2 regions of the Streptomyces sp. NPDC042259 genome follow, and region 2 is predicted to be linked to the other one. Evidence: riboswitches for the same ligand, from Rfam matches in the RefSeq annotation. Region 2 holds a riboswitch; the other holds the start of a gene.
The links. Region 2 has a riboswitch for S-adenosylmethionine ahead of thrC (threonine synthase). Riboswitches for the same ligand answer to the same signal wherever they lie in the genome.
Positions count from the first base shown of each region.

Region 1 (3,201 bases), on a different contig from region 2:
GTAGGACCACCGCGCGCCGTCCCGGACCAGTTCCCCCACCGCCGTCAGGAACCGTTCGACGTGCTCGTCCGGCGTGCCCGCGCCGAAGCTGACGCGGAGGGCGTTGAGCGAGGTGCCCTCGTCGGGGGCACCGCACTCGCCGGGCTCACCGGGCTCGTCGCCCAGCAGCGTCCGCACCAGCGGGTGGGCGCAGAAGAGGCCGTCGCGGACCCCGATGCCGTACTCGGCGGAGAGCGCCGCGGCGAAGTGTGAGCTGTTCCAGCCCTCCACGACGAAGGAGATGACGCCCACGCGCGGGGCGTCGTCGCCGAACAGCGAGAGCACCCTGACCCCGGGCACCTCCGCGAGGCCCGCCCGCACGGTCCGCACGAGCCGCTGCTCGCGCTCGACGAGCCGCTCGAAACCCGCCTCCGTGAGCGCCTTGCAGGCCGCGGCGATGGCGTAGACCCCGATGACGTTGGGCGAGCCCGCCTCGTGCCGGGCGGCACTGTCGTGCCACTCGACGTCGATCCCGCCCCCGTCGCGCCGGGCGACCTTGCGGCTCGCTCCGCCGCCCGCCAGATAGGGCTCGCCGGCCCGGAGCCAGTCCGCGCGTCCGGCCAGGACTCCTGCGCCGAACGGCGCGTACAGCTTGTGCCCGGAGAAGGCGACCCAGTCGACGTCCAGCTCCGTGATGTCCACGGGGTGGTGGGGGGCCAGTTGCGCGGCGTCCAGCACGATGCGGGCGCCGTGCGCGTGCGCCGCGGCCGCCAGCTCCCGCACCGGCCACAGCTCGCCGGTCACATTGGACGCGCCGGTCACGCAGACCAGGGCCGGGCCGTACGGTTCGCGGGCGGCGAGGGCCGCCTCCAGCGTCCGGACCGCCTGGCCCGGGGTGCGCGGCGCGTCGAGGTAGCCGACCTCGACGTCCTCGCGCCGCTCCCACGGCAGCAGCGACGCGTGGTGCTCGGTCTCGAAGACGAAGACCCGGGTGCCGGCCGGGACCACGCTCGCGAGCAGGTTCAGCGAGTCGGTGGTGGAGCGGGTGAAGACGACCTGGTCGGCCGGGCGGCAGCCGAGGAAGGCGGCGACGTCGGCGCGGCTGCTCTCGAACAGGTCGGTGGACAGCTGCGAGAGGTAACCGGCCCCGCGGTGCACGCTTCCGTAGTACGGCGCGTAGGCCGCGACGTCGTCCCACACCCGCCGCAGCGCCGGGGCGCTGGCCGCGTAGTCGAGTGCCGCGTAGGGCACTTCGCCCCCGGTGACGAGCGGCACCCGGACGTCCTCGCCGAGGACCGGCAGGGGGCCGTCGGCGAGCGAGGCGTCGGGACGGGAGGCACCGGCGAGCGAGGCGGTGGCGGTGGCAGGGCATGCGGACATGGCGAATTCTCCTGAGAACAGGGGGGTTTGCGGATACGCACGCGGGAAGACACCACCGGCGTGCGGAAAACCGAACCCGGACGCGCGACGGGGCGCGCCGAGTTCACGGGAAACGGGCCGTAGGCCCTATCGCATTCGCTGCATCACGGAAGAAGCTCCCTCGACGACCAGGATCCCTGGCGAGGGATCCGCGCTTGCCGCGGACGTCTTGTCCGCGACCCGGTCATCACCCGGGGCACCCCGCCACGGAAGGAGGGTTGCCGGACAGCGGGCCGGGGCCTATGTCGCTGTCACTCGTGACCTGGCGAAGATTATGGCACAACCGATCACCTGGCGGTATGGGTGTCCGCATGGCGGATGGGCGCACCACCGCTGCGCGGCGGTGTCCTCAATCGCCGGACGGGCTTGCTTTTCAAGCCCGTCCGGCGATTGAGGACGCGCCCGCAGGGCGCCAAGCCGCCGCAGGCGGCACAGACGGACCGCCGGCCAGGCTAGCGGTTGCTCGCCGCGACCCACCGCTCCAGCGCCCGCTTCGCCGCGCCCGAGTCGATCGACTCCGCGGCCTTCGCCAGGCCCGCCGTGATCTGTTCCGTCAGCGGGGCACCGGTCGGCTCCAGGGCGACCAGCGCCGCCGCCGAGTTGAGCAGCACCGCGTCCCGTACCGGGCCGGTCTCGCCGTCCAGCAGCCGACGGGCGACATCGGCGTTGTACGAGGCGTCCGCGCCGCGCAGCGCCTCCACGGGTACCAGGCCGATGCCCACGTCCCGCGGGTCGAAGGGCTCGCGGCGCACCGTGCCGCCGCCGACGATCCACACCTGCGAGGTCGCGGTGGTGGTCAGCTCGTCCAGTCCGTCGTCGCCGCGGAAGACGAGCGCGGAGGCGCCTCGTTCGGCGAGGACGCCGGCCAGGATCGGGGCCATCCGGGCGTCGGCGACGCCGGTCGCCTGGGCCCGCACCCGTGCGGGGTTGGTCAGCGGGCCGAGCACGTTGAAGGTGGTGCGGATGCCCAACTCGCGGCGGGCTGGCGCCACATGACGCAGCGCGGGGTGGAACTTCACCGCGAAGCAGAAGGTGATCCCGGCCTCCTCGGCGACCTCCACCACCCGGCGCGGAGTGAGGTCCAGATTGACGCCCAGCTTCTCCAGCACGTCCGAGGCGCCGCTGGCCGAGGAGGCGGCGCGGTTGCCGTGCTTGACGACCTTCGCACCGGCGCCGGCCACGACGATCGCCGACATGGTGGAGATATTGACGGTCTTGGCGCCGTCGCCGCCGGTGCCGACGATGTCCACGCTCGGGCCGGGCACCTCGATGAGGTTGGCGTGGGCGTACATGGTCCGCACGAGACCGGAGATCTCGGCGACCGTCTCGCCCTTGGCGCGCAGCGCGACGGCGAAGCCGGCGATCTGCGCGTCCGTCGCCTCGCCGCGCATGATCCGGTCCATGGCCCAGGCGGTGTCGTCCGCGCTCAGGTCCACACCGTCGAGGAGGGCGTCGAGGACACCCGGCCAGGTGCGGGCCGTCGCGCTGTCGCCGCCTGCCGGGGTCGCAACGTTCATGGTCCACGCTCCTGGTGGTCGAATCCGTGATGCCGCGGTGTTCGCGGTGTTCGCGGGTCCAGCCTATCCAGGACCGGGGACGGCGAAGAGCCCCGTCCAGCGCATGGACGGGGCTCTTGCCGTGGCGATCAGTGATCGGATCCGAGGGGGATCAGTGGTGGCCGTGGCCGCTGGTGATCTCCTCGTACTCCTCCGCGGTGGCCTTGGGGATGTGCGTCCCCTCGCCGTAGAAGCCCTTCGAGAGCTTCACCCGGAGCTTCTGCGAGGCGCTCAGCTTGCGCTTCAC
Region 1 covers NZ_JBVJDW010000001.1:341,109-344,309, forward strand. Annotated here, with positions in the region: gene ACZ6MA_RS01570 (aminotransferase class V-fold PLP-dependent enzyme) at 1-1,359, opposite strand, end outside; SAM riboswitch class IV at 1,545-1,661, opposite strand; gene trpD (anthranilate phosphoribosyltransferase) at 1,851-2,915, opposite strand; gene qcrB (cytochrome bc1 complex cytochrome b subunit) at 3,067-3,201, opposite strand, start outside.
Region 1: another riboswitch for S-adenosylmethionine. It lies ahead of ACZ6MA_RS01570 (aminotransferase class V-fold PLP-dependent enzyme); the one in region 2 lies ahead of thrC (threonine synthase).

Region 2 (3,201 bases):
AGGGGGCCAGGGGCAGAGGGGGGCAGGGCGCGGGGCTCAGCTGCCGGCGAGGCCCGCCGCGCGGAACGCGTCGAGGCTCGGCCGGATGGTCGCGGAGGGCCCGGTGGTCGGGGCGACGGCGTCCAGGGTCTTCAGCCCGTCACCGGTGTTCAGCACGACCGTCGTCAGGGACGGGTCCAGCACTCCGGCCTCGATCAGCTTCCGGGTGACGCCGACCGTCACCCCGCCCGCCGTCTCCGCGAAGATGCCCTCGGTGCGGGCCAGCAGCTTGATCGCGTCGACGATCTGGGCGTCGGTGACGTCCTCCACCGCGCCGCCGGTCCGCCGTGCGATGTCGAGCACGTACGGCCCGTCGGCCGGGTTTCCGATGGCGAGGGACTTCGCGATCGTGTCGGGCTTCACCGGGCGCACGACGTCGTGGCCGTCCTTGAAGGCGCGCGAGACCGGCGAGCAGCCCTCGGCCTGGGCGCCGAAGATCTTGTACGGCCGGTCCTCGACCAGACCGAGCGCGATCAGCTCCTTGAGCCCCTTGTCGATCTTCGTGAGCTGTGAGCCGGACGCGATGGGCACGACGATCTGGTCCGGCAGCCGCCAGCCGAGCTGCTCGCAGATCTCGTAGGCGAGGGTCTTGGAGCCCTCCCCGTAGTACGGGCGGAGGTTGACGTTGACGAAGCCCCAGCCCTCGCCGAGCGGGTCGCCGATCAGTTCGGAGCAGAAGCGGTTGACGTCGTCGTAGGTGCCCTCGATGCCGACGAGGTCACCGCCGTAGACGGCGGCCATGACGACCTTGCCCGCCTCCAGGTCGTGCGGGATGAACACGCAGGACTTCAGGCCCGCGCGGGCGGCCGCGGCGCCGACCGCGCCCGCCAGGTTGCCGGTGGAGGAGCAGGAGAGGGTGGTGAAGCCGAAGGCCCGGGCGGCCTCGACGGCGATGGCGACGACGCGGTCCTTGAAGGAGTGCGTGGGGTTGCCGGAGTCGTCCTTGACGTAGAGACCGCCGGTGACGCCCAGTTCGCGGGCGAGGTTTTCGGCCTTGACCAGCTTGGTGAAGCCGGGGTTGAGGCTGGGCTTGTCCGCCACGTCGGCGGGGACGGGCAGCAGCGGGGCGTAGCGCCAGATGTTCTCCGGGCCGGCCTCGATCCGGCGGCGCAGCGCCTCGGGGTCACCGGTGGGCAGGTCGTAGGCGACTTCGAGCGGTCCGAAGCAGACGGCGCAGGCGAAGACCGGTCCGAGGTCGAAGCGCTCCTGGCACTCGCGGCACGAGAGGCCGACGGCGGGTCCGAGAGCGACGGGGGTGGCGACAGTGTGCACAGCCATGAGGCGAGGCCCTTTCTCCTCATCTTCCCCGTGGCGAACGTCGCCACGGGACGGAATTGGCACCTTCCCCACCGGGAGCCTCGCGGAGTACGCGGGACCGGCGGGAGGGTTGCCGGGGCTTCAACGGGCCGTATCCCTCTGCCCCTCTGGATGAGCGGTATGGCACTGGGCGCGGCCCAGGCGTTTGTGCGCACGACGACCCCGACATACGAAGGCCGTCCGCGTTGTTCAAGACTGTAACGGAAGGCACGGACGCCCGAACCAGTCGTCCGTACCGCGAGATGGGTCACATCCCGGCCACATCCCGAAGCCCCGCTAAGGAGTCGTACAGGTGCTGGAAGAGGTGGAGCGCTGGCTGGCCCGGCGTTCCTGGTCCGCCGCAGACCGTCCGCTCGACCGGATTCTCGCCGCCAAGCGCGGCGCCGGCACCACGGTCAGCGTCGTCCTGCCGGCGCTGAACGAGGAGGCGACGGTCGGTGCGATCGTGACGACGATCCGCCGGGAGCTGATGACCGAGGCGGTGCCGCTGGTGGATGAACTGGTGGTGCTGGATTCGGGTTCCACCGACCGTACGGCCGTGGTCGCGGCGGCGGCCGGGGCGCGGGTCGTGCACCGGGACGAGGTGCTGCCGCGGCTGCCCGCGCTGCCCGGCAAGGGCGAGGTGCTGTGGCGTTCGCTGCTGGCGACCGAGGGTGACATCGTCTGTTTCGTCGACGCCGACCTGCGGGACTTCTCGGCCGGCTTCGTCTCCGGCATCGTCGGTCCGCTGCTGACCGATCCGGAGGTGCACTTCGTCAAGGCGATGTACGACCGTCCGCTCGGCGAGGCCGTGGGCCAGGGCGGCCGGGTGACGGAGCTGGTGGCCCGCCCGCTGCTGAATCTGCACTGGCCGCGGCTGGCCGGCTTCGTCCAGCCGCTGGGCGGCGAGTACGCGGCCCGCCGGTCGCTGCTGGAGCGGCTGCCGTTCCCCGTCGGCTACGGCGTCGAACTCGGGCTGCTGGTGGACGCGCTGCACACCGTGGGCCTGGACGCGCTGGCCCAGGTCGACGTGGGGGTGCGCAAGCACCGGCACCAGGACGGGCGGGCGCTGGGCCGGATGGCCGCCGCGATCTACCGGACCGCGCAGCTCCGACTGGCCCGCGGCCATCTGGTGCGCCCCTCGCTGACCCAGTTCGAGCGCACCGCGGAGGGGTTCGTTCCGCGGACGTACCCGGTGGACACCGAGGAGCGGCCGCCGATGACCGAGGTGCCCGAGTACGCACAGAGGCACGCCGCGTAACCGTCCCTCGTGCGTACGTTTGAGTGCTTCCCGCACTGGCAAGGCTGCCGACATGGTCGCTGAGCACGTCGCCCCGATTCTCGTCGCATCCAACCGCGGACCCGTCTCCTACAAGCGACGCGAGGACGGCTCGCTCGCGGCGGGCCGGGGCGGAGGCGGGCTGGTGTCGGGCCTCAGCGCGATCGGGACCGACGCCGGCGCCCTGTGGGTGTGCGCCGCCCTGGGCGACGGCGACCGCGAGGCCGTCCGCCGCACGGGCGGCGGGCTCGACCCGGCCGACACCGGCGGCATGCGGGTGCGGATGCTCGACATCGCGCCCGAGGTCTTCACCGCGGCGTACAACGGCATCGCCAATTCCGTGCTGTGGTTCGTCCACCACCTGCTCTACCAGACCCCCCTGGAGCCCGATTTCGACGCGGACTTCCGCGCCCAGTGGGCGGCCTACGAGGCGTACAACGCCGCTTTCGCCGACGCGCTCGCCGAGGAGGCCGCGCCGGGCGCCACGGTCCTCGTCCAGGACTACCACCTGACGCTGGTGCCGGGCCTGCTCCGCGAGCGGCGCCCGGATCTGCGCGTGGGCCACTTCTCGCACACCCCCTGGGCCC
Region 2 covers NZ_JBVJDW010000004.1:146,152-149,352, reverse strand. Annotated here, with positions in the region: gene thrC (threonine synthase) at 37-1,317, opposite strand; SAM riboswitch class I at 1,334-1,474, opposite strand; gene ACZ6MA_RS12910 (glucosyl-3-phosphoglycerate synthase) at 1,649-2,596, shown strand; gene ACZ6MA_RS12905 (alpha,alpha-trehalose-phosphate synthase (UDP-forming)) at 2,649-3,201, shown strand, end outside.